DNA from 4 places in the Thauera sp. GDN1 genome. Region 4 is predicted to be linked to each of the others. Evidence: predicted binding sites of a transcription regulator. Region 4 holds the regulator's gene; each other region holds the start of a gene.

Region 1 (3,969 bases), 970 kb from region 4:
ACCTGGCGACGTGCATCGTCGCGGCTGCGCTGGTCGTTGGGGCTCACTCGCGGGAAGGCGGCGGAGGAGCCGGTCGCCGGGGCGGCCGGTGCGGCGCCGGGCCGACGTGCCGGTGCGGGGATCGAGGACACCGGCTGGTCGCTCTGCAGGCGCACGCAGCCGCGGCCGAGAGAGCGGTCGTTGGTGTAGGTCACCCGTCCGTCGGCGCCGGTGCATTTGTAGATGTCTGCGTATGCGGGCGCTGCCACGCCGGAGAGCAGGATCAGCGGAAGGAGTCGAAACAGTTGCATGCGCGTATGTGCGGGACGCGGGCGGCGTCGAGCGCGTGCCGGCGCATCCTTGTCCTTGCGGAATGAAGCCTGATTAGAACCCATAAAAAAAGGACGGGCAATGCCCGTCCTTTCCATGCTGCGCAGTAATCCGCGGATTACAGGCTGTAGTACATGTCGAATTCCACCGGGTGGGTGGTGATGCGCATGCGATCCACCTCTTCCATCTTCAGCGCGATGTAGGCGTCGATGAAGTCGTTGGAGAACACGCCGCCGCGGGTCAGGAACTCGCGATCCTTGTCGAGGTACTCCAGCGCCTGTTCGAGGCTGGTGCACACGGTCGGGATCAGCGCGTCTTCTTCCGGCGGCAGGTCGTACAGGTTCTTGTCGGCCGGGTCGCCCGGGTGGATCTTGTTCTGAATGCCGTCCAGGCCCGCCATCATCAGCGCGGCGAAGCACATGTACGGGTTGGCCAGGGGATCCGGGAAGCGCGCCTCGATGCGGCGGCCCTTCGGGTTGGCGACGTAGGGGATGCGGATCGAGGCCGAACGGTTGCGCGCCGAGTAGGCGAGCTTGGTCGGGGCTTCGTAGTGCGGCACCAGGCGCTTGTACGAGTTGGTGCCCGGGTTGGTGATCGCGTTGAGCGCACGGGCGTGCTTGATGATGCCGCCGATGTAGTACAGCGCGGTCTCCGACAGGCCGGCGTAGCCGTTGCCCGCGAACAGGTTCTGGCCGTCCTTCCAGATCGACTGGTGCACGTGCATGCCGGAACCGTTGTCGCCGACGATGGGCTTGGGCATGAAGGTGGCGGTCTTGCCGTACTGGTGGGCGACGTTGTGCACGATGTACTTGAGCACCTGCGTCCAGTCGGCGCGCTGGGTCAGCGTGCTGAAGCGGGTGCCGATCTCGCACTGGCCGGCGTTGGCCACTTCGTGGTGGTGGACTTCGACCGGCACGCCGCAGGCCTCGAGCGCGAGCACCATGGCGGCGCGCACGTCGTTGAGGCTGTCGACCGGCGGCACCGGGAAGTAGCCGCCCTTGACGCGCGGACGGTGGCCGGTGTTGCCGCCTTCGAACTTGTCGGCGGTGGACCAGGCGGCCTCTTCCGAGATGATCTTGCTATAGACGCCCGACATGTCGACCGACCACTCGACCGAGTCGAAGATGAAGAACTCGGGTTCCGGGCCGAAATAGGCCGTGTCGCCGATGCCGGTGCTCTTCAGGTAGGCCTCGGCGCGCTTGGCGATCGAGCGCGGGTCGCGGTCGTAGCCCTTGCCGTCCGACGGTTCGATGACGTCGCAGGTGATGACCAGCGTGGTCTCGTCGAAGAAGGGGTCGATGTAGGCGGACGAGGGTTCCGGCATCAGGATCATGTCCGAAGCCTGGATGCCCTTCCAGCCGGCCAGCGAGGAGCCGTCGAAGGGGTGGCCGTGCTCGAAGTGCTCTTCCTCGAAGGCGGAAACCGGCAGGCCGACGTGGTGTTCCTTGCCGCGAATATCGGTGAAGCGCAGGTCCACGAAGCGGACTTCGTTTTCCTGGATCATCTTCATGACGTCTTGAGCGTTCATTTTCACTCCTGGTGAGATGAGGCGTTGTGTGCGTTGAGCGGGAGGCACAGCGGCTTGCGGTCGATGCGCCGGATTCGGTGGTCAGTACTAAGCACTAAGCGTGCCAGGTTCGTTCGAAGCCGAAGCTCATTGTGCCATAAGGGGTGATGCTCGAAAGCGGTGCCCGGGCCTGCTGCCGGGCGCACCATTCTGGTGCATTCCGGAGTTTCAATGCACCATTAGAGTGCGAGTTCGTGGAAGACGCGGATGTTGCGGTAGTGCGGGTGTGCTTCCAGCCAGGCGCGGCGGCGGCCGCGCAGGGCTGCGAGCGCCGCCTCGTCCAGGCTTGCGGGCAGGATGAGCTCGACCTCGATGCGCTGGCCGAGATAGTGCAGCTGGATGCGTTTCGGCTCCGGTGCGCCAGGGCCCAGCAGTTGGCGCATCTCGGCGACGATCTGCGCGCGCTCGGGCAGCGGCCCGGGCGGGACGGCCTGCAGTTCGCCGTCGTCCTCCGGGTCGATGTGAACGAGCACGTCCTGCACCTCGGGGTGGGTGGAGCGCACGCGCAGATAGACGTTGTCCGAGACCCGGTGCCCTTCCGACACCGTCAGCCGTGGATCCACCTGCACGTGGGCGTCGCACAGGACGCGGTCGGCCATGCGCCGCGTGCGCATCTCGTGCAGGCCGATCACGCCGGGCGTGGTCTCGATCGTGCGCCGCAGGCGTCGCAGCTCCTCCTCGGGTAGCCCGGTGTCGATCAGCTCGCCGACCGATTTCCACGCCAGCTTCAGCCCCATGTGCAGGATCAGGAAGCCGACGACGGCCGCGGCCAGCGGCTCGAGGAAGGGGTAGCCCGCCAGGCTGCCGCCGATGCCTGCGGCGACGACCAGCGAGGACGCGGCGTCGGAGCGTGCATGCCAGGCGTTCGCCTCCAGCATGGGCGCGCGCAGGCGCCGCGATGCCGCCAGCGTGAAGCGGAACAGCCCTTCCTTGGCGGCCAGGGTCAGCAGCGCCATCGCCAGCGCCGCGGGATGGAGCCCGGGCAGCGCGTCCATGTTCTGCAGGCGCATGCCCGAACTCCACAGGAAGCCGACGCCGACGCCGGCCAGCACCGCGCCCAGCACCAGCGTGGTGGCGGTCTCGATGCGGCCGTGGCCGTAGGGGTGGTCGGTGTCGGCCGGGTCGGCGCCGCGGCGGCCGGCCACCAGCACCATCAGGTCGGTGATGAGGTCGGACAGGGTATGGGTCGCATCGGCGACCAGGCTGAACGCATTGGCGAACAGGCCGATCACGACCTGGCCGACCGTCAGCACGGAGTTGGTCACGATCGCGGTCAGCGTCGCGCGCTGGATGCCCCTGCTGCGCGCCGCCTTGTCATCGAACGCGTGTGTGGAGCCGTGAGGAGAGGGGGGTGTTCGACGGGAGGGCATGGGGGAGGGCGCGACGGACGCGCTATACTTCGGCCGACCCTCATTTTAGACGGATGTTCGCATGGGAACCCTGTCGGACCTGCTGACTCTCGCGCACGAACGCGGGGAGAACCTCGGATTGCCCTACCAGGGCGCGCTCACCCCTGCCGAAGCCTGGCAGGTGATGCAGCTGGCGCCCGGCGTGAAGCTGGTGGACGTGCGCACGCGCGCCGAGCTCGACTGGGTCGGGCGGGTGCCGGGGGCGGTGGAGATCGAGTGGAAGTCCTATCCCTCGATGCAGGACAACCCCAGCTTCCTCGCCCAGCTCAAGCACCAGGTCGACCCCGAGGCGCTGGTGCTGTTCCTGTGCCGTTCAGGCGGGCGCTCGGATGCGGCGGCGCGGCTGGCGAGCGCGTCGGGCTACGCCAACTGCTATAACGTCCTCGAAGGCTTCGAGGGCGACAGGGACGCCCACAACCAGCGCAACCGCGTCGGCGGCTGGCGCCACGCAGGTCTGCCCTGGCATCAGGGCTGAGCGCGCTTTCCTAAGCAAGGGCCCCGTCCACAGGCCGGAACCGGCGGCCTGCTGCAGGGGTCCGATTCCCGCAACCCCAGGAATTCCAGCAAGCCAAGGATTGTCCTGACCGGATCCGGATACCCATCATGCAAGTTTCGACCATCAGCTTCGACCGCTTCAACGTGCTCGCCGACAACGAGGCGCAGGAGCGCATCCGCGCCGCGCGT
Region 2 (3,969 bases), 360 kb from region 4:
TCGTCCAGTTCCTGGTTCAGGCGTTCGAGCTGTGCGCTCAGGCGCTGGCGTTCGCGGATCTGCTCGAGCAGCGCGCGCGCGTAGGGGTGGTGCGCGCGGGCTTCGGTGCTGTCGTCGGCGAGCAGGCTCTCCAGGGCCTGGCGCGCCTGCGCGAGCCGGGCGTGGCCGGGCTGGGCGGCCTGCACGGCGAGGTGCAGCTTGCGCTGCGCGGCATCGTGGGCCGCGGCGTCGGCAGCGGTGGGAATGAGGCCTTCGTCCCCGTCCAGCCAGGCGGGCAGGCTGCCGCATCCGGTCAGCAGGACGAGCACGAACGGCAGCAACACGAGCGCGATGACGCTGCGGCCGGATGAGCGGGGCAGGGCGCGATCCTCAGGCATGGGGCAGTTCGATCCGGAAATGGGCGCCGTGGGCGCTGGGCAGCGCGCGGACGGTGCCGTGGTGGGCCGAAATGAACTCGTGCACGATCGCCAGCCCGATGCCGCTGCCCTTGACCGGCGCGCCGGAACTGCGGCTGCCCTGGAAGAAGGGCTCGAAGATACGCTCGAGCTCGGCCGGCTCGATGCCGGGACCCTGGTCGCGGCAGTCGATCACCACCCGTTCGCCGTCGACGCCGATCTCGATCTCGATGCGGCCGTCGGCCGGGCTGAAGGCAACGGCGTTGGCGAGCAGATTGGAGAAGGCGGTGCGCAGCTTGGCGATGTCGGCGGAGACGATGGGCGCCGCGCCGGCGAAGTCGATGCCGACGCCGCGGGCCCGGGCCTGGAGACGGAGTTCTGCGGCGACCTCGCGCAGCAGGGGCAGCAGCGCGGTCGGCTGAAGGTCCAGCGTGCGTGCGTCGAACTGGCTGGCGTTGTATTGCAGGAGCTGCTCGATGCGCTCCTGCAGCGTGCGTGCGCTGTGTTCCAGGATGCCGGCGACCTCGCGCTGCTCGGGAGTGAGCCGGCCGAGCACGCCGTCGGCGAGCAGGGCCACACCCTCGTGCAGCGAGGCGAGAGGGGTCTTCAGCTCGTGCGAGACGTGGCGCAGCACGCGGTTGCGGTTGGCTTCGAGTTCGGCGAGGCGCAGGCGCAGCCAGTCGAGGCGTTCGCCGAGCTGGCGCAGGTCGGCGGGGCCGGTGATCTGGATCGCTTGGGCGAGGCGGCCCTCACCGAGCGCCGCGATCGCGTGCTCGATGCGGCCGAGCGGGCGCAGCAGCCACCAGCCGCCGAGGGCGGCGAGCGCCGCGGCCAGCAGCAGCGCACCCAGTACCTGCACCGCTACCGTGTGGCGTTCCCGGTCGAGCGCATCCATCACCGCCCGGTCCCGACGGGCCAACCGATCCTCGACCAGGGTGGCGAGTGTCGCCGAGAGCGCAGCGAGACGGGCGAAGTCGCCATCGGCCTCGTCCGCTGCCAGGACGGTGGGCGTGGTCGGTGTCCCCACGTCGTCGTGCGCGGCCGCGTGCGCCGCCTCCAGTCGCGCCCCGATCCGCTCCGCGGTCGCGCGCCAGTCTGCGCTCGGGGCGGAGAAGTCGGTGCCGGCGGATTCGAGCACGGCGAGCGCTGCCCGTGCGTCTTCCACCGTGCCGGCGAAGCGTGTCGCCAGGGTTTGGTCGCCGAGCACCAGGTACTGGCGGGCGCTGCGCTCGAGGTCGACCGTGCGCTCGCCGATCCGCCTCGCCGCCGCGCTGAGTGCGAGCGCCTCGCGCTTGCCGTCCTGGATCGCGCGTGCGGTCGCCTCGAGGCCCAGCCAGCCGGTCACGGCGGCGGCGGCCAGGGCACCCGCGATCAGCAGGAAGCTCACCAGCAAGGTGCTGCGGAACGAGAGACGAAGCATCGGGAGTCGGGGGGGCGCAGGCGGGGGCGACACAAACCCTGAAGTCTAGGTCAGCCGCTCGCCAGATGCAGTCGTGGAAGTGCAAGGCGAAGTAAGTCGGCGGCCGCGTCGTCGCTCCACGGCGACAAACGAAAATGCTTTTGAAACAGTGGCCTGTCTCACTCGGCTGCATCGACTGTCGGGTTGCGGCGACAGATGGGGCCGATCAGCGGTGGCGCCCTCATTCCCGCTCCCCCGGACCGAGTCCGCAAGTCCTTGCCTGATTTGGCGAAAACGTTATCTGGCACGGGTATTGCTGAAGTGCTGGTCGGACTGCAGCGCAGGGGCTGCACCCCATTCAAGGAGAAAGCATGTTCAACAAGCCCAATATGTTCCAGAAGACGGCGGACACTTCCCCGATTCGCAACACCCAGCGTCCGGCAGGCAGCCTGGGCACGTCCGGCAGCGTCCTTGCCGCTGCCGAATCGACCGGCACGACGGCGTCCGGCATGTCGAGCGAGGCGGTGCGCAGGACGGAGATGCCGGCGTCCGCTGGCGCTGCGCCCGCGCCGGGCAGCGAAACGACGGGCGGAAGCCGTCTGATCGTCGGTCCCGACGTCAAGCTAAAGGGCGCCGAGATCCTCGACTGCGACACCCTGGTGGTCGAAGGCCGGGTCGAGGCGACGATGGACAGCCGGGTGCTGAAGATCGCCGAGAAGGGGGCTTACAAGGGCACGGTCGTGATCGACATCGCCGAGATCCATGGCCACTTCGAGGGCGAGCTGACCGCGCGCCAGCAACTGTTGATCCAGGCCACCGGCCGGGTGAGCGGCAAGATCCGCTACGGCAAGATCCTGATCGAAGAAGGCGGGGAGCTGTCGGGCGACGTGCAGTCGCTGAGCGCCGCGGGCAAGGAGTCACTGCGCGCGGTCGACGGGAAGACCCAGGAGCCGCGCGTGCTCGCCGCAGTGGCGGGCTGAGGCGACGCTCAGCGCGACCGGCTCGCGGTCGCGTCGGAGCCGGCCGGGGTCGCGGCGGCGAGCTGTTGCGGCGACCAGCTCCAGTGCTTCTCCCAGGCCGCACGAACCAGATTGGGGTAGTGCGGCTTGCCCAGGCTGCCGTTGTAGCGCCCGAGCGCGCGGTAGAGGTCGCCCTTCTCTATGTCGAGGTAGTGGCGCAGGATGTTGCAGCCGTAGCGCAGGTTGGTGCGCATGTGGAAGAGGTTGTCATCGGTGCGGCCGATGACCTTGATCCAGAACGGCATCACCTGCATGTAGCCGCGCGCGCCGGCGGACGAGATCGCGTACTTGCGGAAGTTGCTCTCGACCTGGATCAGGCCGAGCACCAGCTGCGGGTCCAGCCCGGCGCGGGTGGCCTCGTAGTGGATGGTGGTCAGCAACTCCCTGCGGTAGGCCTCGTCCGGGATGCGTTTCTGCAGCCGGCGCGACATCTCGGCCAGCCATTGCGCGCGCTCGCCGGCGTCGGGAATCGGCAGCATAGGCGCCGCTGCGTCGCTGACCGCAGCGTGCAGCGCGGCGCGCACGCTCGCCGCCATCGGTTCGTACTGCTGTGCCCCCGCCTGAACTCCGCTGGCCGCCAGCGCGAGCACGCAGGCGGCGGTCAGGTGGCGGAGCGTGACGGGCAGGGGGCGCATGGTGGCAGGTGGTCCCGAGCGTCGTTGCGGAGGATCAGCCCTGCTTCAGCCGGTCGAGCACGTGGCCGAGGACTTCGCCGGCTGGCAGCTTGCTCGCTTCCGGATCGCGGCGGCCCTGGTACTCGACCAGGCCTTCCTTGAGCCCGCGGTCGCCGATGGTGACGCGGTGCGGCACGCCGATCAGCTCCCAGTCGGCGAACATCACCCCGGGGCGTTCGTCGCGGTCGTCGAGGATGGCATCGACGCCGGTGGCGATCAGCGCGTCGTACAGCTTCTGCGCCTCGTCGCGCACGGTCTCCGACTTGCCCCAGCCCACCGGGCAGATCACCACCTCGAAGGGCGCGATCGCGCGTGGCCAGATGATGCCGCGGGCGTCGTGGTTCTGCTCGATCGCCGCGCCCAGGATGCGGGTCACGCCGATGCCGTAGCAGCCCATCTCGAAGTGCTTGGGCTTGCCGTCCTCGTCGAGGAAGGTGGCATTCATCGCCTTGGAGTACTTGGTGCCGAGGTAGAACACGTGG
Region 3 (3,969 bases), 600 kb from region 4:
GCGTTGATTCGAGGTTCCGGCGCCACCCGCCCACCCGTTGCCCAGCCCGCGCTCACGGCCGGAATTCCTTCTCGCCGGCCTCGTCCTCGAGTGCCTTCGAACTGAACAGCCGCGCCGGCAGACCGCGGTCGTATGCGATGCGCTCCACCACCAGCCGCGTGCGATGCCCGCTGCGCAGATCCGTCATCGTGCTGTCCGTCACCGTCCAGTAGCCCTGCACCTGCTCGCGAGCGGCCACCTCGAGGCGCTTGGCCGGCCGTTCGGCGTCCTTCTCGTAGAAGTCGACTCGCAGCGGCAGCAGGCTCACCGGATCGATCCAGCTCACCCGACGCAGATAGACGGAATTGCCCGCCTCCACCGGCACGCTCTCCAGCACCTCGCAGGCCACGCCGTCGATGGACTCCTGACCGATCACGCGGTGGGTATCCATGGCCGGCTTGCGGTCGCGCAAGTCCTCGAAATAGTAGTCGGAGTTTACGAAGCGGCCGCCCTTGCGGCTGGAGTCCACCCGGCGCACGCGCTGCATCGCGGGCAGATAGATCCACTGGCTGGATTCGCCGTAGGCCGCATCCAGCGTCAGCAGCCCGGTGCCCGCGATGTCGGCGGGGTCGGTGAAGCGGATCAGCGTGGCGACCTCGCCGCCCTCGCCGCTCAGCCGGTACAGCACCATGCTGCGCACCCGCGGGCTGCGCCCCTCCTCGGTCAGCGACATCGTGACCACCGAGCTCGCATCCTTGCCATCGGGGCGGTCATACACGCGCTGGGCGAGCGCCAGACCCGCATCGTCCGCCCCTGCGGCCGAGCCGATCAGCAAGCCCGCGGCAAGGCCGGCAAGCGCACGCGAAAAGGTATTCATGAACCAGCGGCGCTCCAGCGCCTGCAGACCTGCCATTGCTCCTCCCCTGCCGGAACGGCCAAGACTCGCCGCATTCTAGCCCAGCGACGCGCGGCCCCCGAAGGCCAGCACCCGATCAGCGCTGCGCGTCGAGCTTTGCCAGCCGCCGCTTGGCGACGAAACTCTTCAGGCGCTGCAGGGGATTGCGGTTGCCCATCCACAGCCGGCGGTGATGGAAGCGGCCGACGCGTGCATCGAGGTAGGTGTACCAGGGCACGCATCGAAGCTCGTCGGGATGCAGCAGCGCCACCAGCGCCTGCGTGGTGATGAAACCCGCGCACAGCTTGCAGCCTGCCACCGAACTCGGCCCCTTGCGCGCCTTCAGGTTGATGGAGCTCGGGTCGAGATAGCGCAGGTGGTAAAGCTCGGGCGCGAAGCCGAGCAGGAACTGCACGATCTTCTCGTCCTCGCTCATGGCGGGCGTGATCGCGAAGTAATCTTCGTAGCTCATGCCCTGCGGCCCGAAGGCCAGCATGCCCGCCCCCAGCCCCAGCGGCACCGCCGCGACCGTCGCCAGGCCGCGCGCCGAAGCCGCATTGACCAGCAGCGGGTGCTTGTCCACGGCGAAGGCATCGACCGCATCCACCGCGAGATCGACACCGTCGAGGAAGGCATCGATGTTGTCGGCCTGGATGCCGTCGGCGAAGGTGGTGATGCGCAGTTCCGGGTTGATCGCGAGCGCCTGCTCCACCATCACCTCCAGCTTGCGCCGCCCCAGCGTCGGCACGCTGGCGCCGTACTGGCGGTTGAAGTTCACTAGTTCGAACTCGTCGAACTCGGCCAGGTGAAAGCCACCCACGCCGGCCCGCACCAGGCTGATCAGGTAATCCCCCCCCACCCCGCCCATGCCGGCGATCGCGACGGTGGCATTGCGCAGGCGCTCGTGCTCGGTGGCACTGACGACGCCGAGGTTGCGGCTGAAGGCTTGGTTGTAATCGAAGGGAGTCAAGACAGGTCTCCGGCGATGACGGGGTTGAGGGCATCTTTCCGCAGGGACGGCTGCATTACAAGGGCGGATCCCACGAACCCTGTCTTCGCATGCCCGAGGGCATTCAGCCGCGAGAATGTGTCGGCATTTTTTACACTCACACGCCAACCAACACGGCGACCAGCGCTATCTCACTGTTTTTTATGACCTTGCATGTTCAGGCACGGATGGTGCTTATTGAACCGCAGGGGAAACATGGAAGCGCCTGGTACCCCGCCAACTTGGAGGCAAAATCATGAAACTCAACAAATTTGCAGCAGCGCTGGCGGTTTCGTCGATGTTCGCATCGGGCGCCGCGATGGCTGAGCCCTTCTACATGGACGTGACTCAGTTCTCTAGTTCTTACGCAGGGGACGGCACGACTGCAAGCATCTTTCAGCTCGCGGTAGATTGGTCAGCCACTTCCACCTACACCGACGACAACGGCACGGCCGGCCTTAACATCGGTGACTCGGTTACCGACAGTGGCGGGGGCTCCGTTTCTAATTTCTTGGGCAGCACTGGAAGCGCAATCCTCGGGGGCAATAACAATGAAGGCATCGGATCGAACTACCAGATCCGTTTCGCATATACCGACCTCTCGGGCACGATTGCCGCGATAAATCTCGCCTCGACCGCCATTTTGGCGAATTACACTTCCGGCACTATTTACGTTTATGGATCGGCAATCGATATCAATGGAAACATCGTTGCCCCTGAACTGCAGTTGCTCACCCTGAACGTCTTCGCCAGTGCCGGCGACCTTGCAAACGCAATTATCTACGCAACGGTGTCGAACCCACTCGCGGACACATGGTTCTTCCCGCCAGCAACTGACTGGAGCGATGTGACCGTAGCTATCAACATGCGTCTGGACACCAACCTGGATACGAGAACGGCGCCCACATCCATTGGGAATGGCCAATATACTCGCTCCACCACGCTGAATGGCAGCGTGGAGTTTAACCGGGTCCCTGAGCCAGGCATCCTTGCTCTTCTCGGCGTGGGCCTCTTCGGACTAGGCGCCGCACGGCGCATGAAGAAGGCTTCCTGACTCTGTCGGAGCACACCAAGAAAAAAGCCGCGCAATGATGGCGCGGCTTTTTTTCGCCCCCCATCCAGAGGAGACAACGCCAAAGGCGTAACCGGGTTGTCCCGCCAGTCGCTCAGACGCTATCAGATATGAAGGCCAGCATCCCTGTAGCTCTTGGCCTCAGCCACCAGCGGCCACGCGGCGGAGGTCATCATCACCTGCGGCTCCGCCTCCACACCACCGAACATGAAGCGATACAGGCACGAATTGCGCGCCGCCAGCCCCGCCCTGGCAGCCTGCGCACCGATCAGATAGGGCTGACGAGCCGGACTCACGGTGGTATTCAGCGGGCCGGCTTCATGAAAGGGAAAGCCGAGACGGTTCAACAGCCGTGCGAGCGCCGGCTCCATGGCAGCGTAGCAGTGGGTGATGCCATAGCGGTTGGCGAGGTTGAAAATCTCGCGATACAGACCCAGCGCCACGAGAGGCCCCTCGCGCTTGAGCATGGAATGCGCCGACCCACCGGCCGTGCCAGACGCCTGATGTCGCCCCAGCATGTTCGAGACCTCACCGCGAAGCCTGCGCAACCTCGACGACAGCGCAAGGCGACCGATTTCGCCGATCTGGCCGACTGAAGCCTCCGTGCCTCGCGACAGGCTGTAGCGCGCGCTGACGTTCAGCCCGTTCGGCCCCGGCAGGATGAGCCGCGAGCACCCGACGGCGACACCCGTCTCTTTCACCCGGCACAGCACATGCAGGCTGTGCACGTCGTATTCGTCACTTTCGATGGCGACGCCACCCGCGCGCCTGCCGTCGGGCACGATCCGCCCCAACTCCTCGCAGAACACCATGTGGCGCAAGGCCAGGTATTCCGCGTAGGCGCCCGTGCCGGGCTCGACCACCGAGTATTCGTATCTCTCCAGCAACATCCACACCTTGAGGTTTACGCGTGTGCGATGGCGCGATGCCTCAAAGCATTCGCACGCGTATGTTGCCGTGGAAGATAACTTAGCCCCGGAGGCTGTCCGTCAAGTAATTTGTAAATTTCTTCGTGATAGATCTCACAGATCTCAC
Region 4 (3,969 bases):
CATCTCGGGGCAGCGCCCTTCGAGCACGGTGGGCGCCACCCGCGACAGCTCGACCACGTCGTCCGCGACCAGGCCGTGGCCGCGCGAGATCAGCTCCAAACCGAGTTCGGACTTGCCGGCGCCGGAGTCGCCGGTGATCAGCACGCCCAGTCCGAGCACGTCCATGAACACGCCGTGCAGCGAGGTCTTCTCGGCGAGCTCGCGCGACAGGTACAGGCGCAGGTGGTCGATGACGCTCGCCGAGGGGTGGCGCGCGGTGAACAGCGCGACGTCGTGGGCTTCGCAGATGCCGTGGATGATGTTCGGCACCTCGCAGCCGTCGGCGACGATGATCGCCGGCGGGCGGGCGGAGAGGATCTCGTTGAGGTGGCGCGCGACCTTCTCGTTGGACTGGCGCTGCGCCCACGCGAGCTCGGCGGTGCCGAGGATCTGCAGCCGCGTCGGGTGGATCAGGTTGAGGTGGCCGATCAGGTCGGCGGGCCAGATCTGCTCGTCGCCCACCGACAGGCGCGCGTCGAGGTTCCCGCTGACGTGGGTCAGGCTCAGGCTTTCGCGATGGGCCTCATACAGCCGCGCTACGCTGGTCTGCCGCATCGGCGCCCCAGGTCAGGAACATGCGGTGGATGTGGGCCGCGTCCGGCGCGTTCTGCAGCGCCTCGCGGAATTCGCGGTCGCTGAACATCTGCGCGAGCTCGGACAGCAGCTGGAGGTGGGTTTCGTTGGCCTGCTCGGGTACCAGCAGCACGAACAGCATGTTGACCGGGCGGCCGTCGGGGGCGTCGAACTGGACCGGGGCCGCGAGGCGCAGGAAGGCGCCGGCGGCGTCCTTCAAGCCCTTGATGCGGCCGTGCGGGATCGCGATGCCCTGTCCCAGCCCGGTGGAGCCGAGGCGCTCGCGGGTGAAGAGACTGTCGAAGACGGTACTGCGGGCGATGCCCTGGTTGTTCTCGAACAGCAGTCCGGCCTGTTCGAAGACGCGCTTCTTGCTGCTCGCGTCGAGATCGACCACCACGTTGGACAGTGGCAGGAGTTGGGATATGAGGCTCATTCGCTGGTGGGCTCGCGCTGCGCCCCTTGTGCCGATGCCACGCAGTGTGGGCAGCCGGTCCGGGGCGCGTGGCAGTCGCGTCGTGAAAACGCGCGCATTATAACCACACCCCGGACACGGGGCTGTAACGAAGGCGTCAGGCTTCCGGTTCCTGGTGCTTGAGCGTCTCGTGGTTGTGGTCCGACTGCTTCTGCTTGTACTTCTGGACCTGGCGGTCGAGCTTGTCGGTCATGGCGTCGATGGCCGCGTAGAGGTCGGCATCGTCGCTCTCGACGAAGATGTCCTTGCCACGCACGTGCAGGGTGACTTCGGCCTTCTGCTTGAGCTTTTCGACCGACAGGATCACGCCGACGCTGGTGACGTTGTCGAAGTGGCGGATGACGCGGTCGAGCTTGGAAGTCACGTAGTCGCGGATGGCGGGGGTGACTTCGACGTGACGCCCGGTGATGTTCAGGTTCATGGTAACTCCTGTTGTTGTCAGAGGGACTTGCGCAGACTGACCGGCGGGATATTGAGGGATTCGCGGTATTTGGCGATCGTTCGCCGCGCGACCACGATACCCTGCTGGCCCAGAATTTCTGCAATCTTGGCGTCGGACAGCGGCTTTTTGCTGTCTTCCGCATCCACCAGCTGGCGAATCAGCGCGCGAATCGCCGTCGAGGATGCCGCTCCACCGGTATCGGTGGCGACGTGACTGCCGAAGAAATACTTGAGTTCGAATACGCCGCGCGGGGTCGCCATGTACTTCTGCGTGGTGACGCGCGATACGGTGGATTCGTGCAGCTCGAGCTGGTCTGCGATCTCCCGGAGGGTGAGTGGCCGCATCGCCACGTCCCCATGATCGAAGAACTGCCGCTGCTGGTCAACGATGGCCTGAGACACGCGCAGGATGGTGTCGAAACGCTGCTGCACGTTGCGGATCAGCCAGCGCGCTTCCTGCAGCTGACCGCTCAGGCCGCCGCCCTGGGCACGGTTCTGCTGCAGCAGGCTGGCATAGAGGCGGTTGATGCGCAGGCGCGGCATCGCCTCCTGGTTGAGGCTCACGGTCCACCGCCCGCGCAGCTTGCGCACGACGACGTCGGGCAGCACGTAGCGCGTCTCGGCATTGGAGTAGCGCGAGCCCGGATGCGGGTCGAGGCTGCAGATCAGGGCCTGGGCGGCGCGCAGCTCGTCGTCGTCGCAGCCGGTGAGTTTCTTGAGCTTGGCGAAGTTGCGATCGGCGAGCAGCTCGAGGTGGCGGGTGACGATCTCGAGGGCGAGCGTGCGGATCGGGTCCGGCGGCAGGGCGCGCAGCTGCAGGGCCAGGCATTCCTGCGGGCTGCGGGCGCCGACGCCGATCGGCTCGAGGTTGTGCACGTGATGCAGCGCGATCGTCAGCTCGTCGAGGTCGACCTCGGATTCCGGGGGCAGCAGCTGCAGCAGCTCCTCGAGCGGCTGGTGCAGGTAGCCGTCGTCGTCCAGGGCCTCGATCACGAAGCGCACCAGCGCGCGGTCGCGATCGGAAAGCTGGGACAGGGCGACCTGCTGGTCGAGGTGCTCGCGCAGCGAGATGCCCGAAGCCTGCAGGTCCTGGTAGTCGACGTCGTCGTCGTCGCCCTCGCTGCGGCTCGAGGCGCCGGTGCCGACATTGGACCAGTCGATGCCCTCGTCCTCGCTGCTGCCTTCGCCGCCTTCGCGGCGCTCGCCCTCGCCGGCCGGCGGTTCGGCTGCGGCTTCCTGGGCCTGCTCGCGCTCGGGCGGGCTGCCCGCGGGCGGCGCGGGCGCGAAGTCCGAGCCGTCGCCGTCCTCGCGCTCGAGCATCGGGTTGTCGACGAGGATGCGCTCGATCTCCTGGTTCAGCTCGATCGTCGACAACTGCAGCAGCTTGATCGACTGCTGCAGCTGCGGCGTCAGCGTGAGGTGCTGGGAGAGCTTGAGCTGGAGGCTGGGCTTCATCGCGATTTTCGGTGCGCGCCCTCAGAGGCGGAAGTGTTCGCCGAGATAGACCTGGCGCACGCGCTCGTTCTCGATGATCTCGCCGGGCTGGCCGCTGGCCAGCACGCGGCCCTCGCTGATGATGTAGGCGCGGTCGCAGATGCCGAGCGTCTCGCGCACGTTGTGGTCGGTGATCAGCACGCCGATGCCGCGTTCCTTCAGGAAGCGGATGATCTTCTGGATGTCGATCACCGCGATCGGGTCGACACCGGCGAAGGGTTCGTCGAGCAGGATCAGGCGCGGATCGGTGGCCAGCGCGCGGGCGATCTCGCAGCGCCGGCGCTCGCCGCCCGACAGCGAGATGGCGGTGTTGTTGCGCAGGTGGTGGATGCCGAGCTCGTGCAGCAGCTCGTCCAGGCGCTCGCCGACCTGGCGCTTGTCGAGGCCCTGCAGCTCGAGCACGGCCTGGATGTTCTCGGCCACGGTGAGCTTGCGGAACACGCTCATTTCCTGCGGCAGGTAGGACAGGCCCAGGCGCGCGCGGGCGTGGATCGGCAGGTGGGTCAGGTCCTTGCCGTCGAGGCCGATCTGGCCGCCGTCGGCACGCACCAGGCCGACGATCATGTAGAAGCAGGTGGTCTTGCCGGCGCCATTGGGGCCGAGCAGGCCGACGACCTCGCCCGAGCCCACCTCGAAGCCGACGTCGTGCACCACGGTGCGCGCCTTGTAGCGTTTTTGGAGGCCGGCGACCTTAAGCAGACTCATCGTAGGGCTCTTTCAGCAGCTTGCGGATCAGGTCGGGCGCGAAGCCGCGGGTTTGCAGGAAGCGCGCCTGGCGCGCCCATTCGCGGGCATCGGCCGGCGGCGTGGAAAAACGGCCGCGCAGCACGGCACGGGCGCGCTCCGCTTCCGATTCTACGCACTCGGTGGCGAGAGCCTCGTCGATCAGGTCACGGTCGATGCCGCGGCGGGCGAGTTCGCTGCGTAGGCGGCCGCTGCCGAAGCGC

What was found. The regulator sigma-54, encoded in region 4, starts transcription at its own class of promoters, with help from an activator protein. The targets are predictions, from matches to a motif close to TGGCACGCTTNCTGCTNA.
Region 1: a site for sigma-54 is predicted at 1,926-1,943, ahead of glnA (type I glutamate--ammonia ligase). Genes of this name have one in related genera too.
Region 2: a site for sigma-54 is predicted at 2,097-2,114, ahead of CKCBHOJB_RS14600 (polymer-forming cytoskeletal protein). Genes of this name have one in related genera too.
Region 3: a site for sigma-54 is predicted at 2,043-2,060, ahead of CKCBHOJB_RS13435 (PEP-CTERM sorting domain-containing protein). Genes of this name have one in related genera too.

Annotation. Positions count from the first base shown of each region.
Region 1 covers NZ_CP097870.1:626,460-630,428, forward strand. Annotated here, with positions in the region: gene CKCBHOJB_RS02765 (DUF4124 domain-containing protein) at 1-290, opposite strand, end outside; gene glnA (type I glutamate--ammonia ligase) at 428-1,837, opposite strand; gene CKCBHOJB_RS02775 (cation diffusion facilitator family transporter) at 2,056-3,246, opposite strand; gene CKCBHOJB_RS02780 (rhodanese-like domain-containing protein) at 3,308-3,760, shown strand; gene nadA (quinolinate synthase NadA) at 3,889-3,969, shown strand, end outside.
Region 2 covers NZ_CP097870.1:3,166,861-3,170,829, reverse strand. Annotated here, with positions in the region: gene CKCBHOJB_RS14610 (hypothetical protein) at 1-377, opposite strand, end outside; gene CKCBHOJB_RS14605 (HAMP domain-containing sensor histidine kinase) at 370-1,815, opposite strand; gene CKCBHOJB_RS14600 (polymer-forming cytoskeletal protein) at 2,166-2,774, shown strand; gene CKCBHOJB_RS14595 (transglycosylase SLT domain-containing protein) at 2,783-3,448, opposite strand; gene CKCBHOJB_RS14590 (proline--tRNA ligase) at 3,483-3,969, opposite strand, start outside.
Region 3 covers NZ_CP097870.1:2,924,929-2,928,897, forward strand. Annotated here, with positions in the region: gene CKCBHOJB_RS13425 (outer membrane lipoprotein-sorting protein) at 53-856, opposite strand; gene CKCBHOJB_RS13430 (ThiF family adenylyltransferase) at 972-1,844, opposite strand; gene CKCBHOJB_RS13435 (PEP-CTERM sorting domain-containing protein) at 2,119-2,916, shown strand; gene CKCBHOJB_RS13440 (PEP-CTERM/exosortase system-associated acyltransferase) at 3,039-3,824, opposite strand.
Region 4 covers NZ_CP097870.1:3,524,172-3,528,140, reverse strand. Annotated here, with positions in the region: gene hprK (HPr(Ser) kinase/phosphatase) at 1-594, opposite strand, end outside; gene ptsN (PTS IIA-like nitrogen regulatory protein PtsN) at 563-1,048, opposite strand; gene raiA (ribosome-associated translation inhibitor RaiA) at 1,185-1,508, opposite strand; gene CKCBHOJB_RS16195 (RNA polymerase factor sigma-54) at 1,526-2,983, opposite strand; gene lptB (LPS export ABC transporter ATP-binding protein) at 3,005-3,727, opposite strand; gene recX (recombination regulator RecX) at 3,714-3,969, opposite strand, start outside.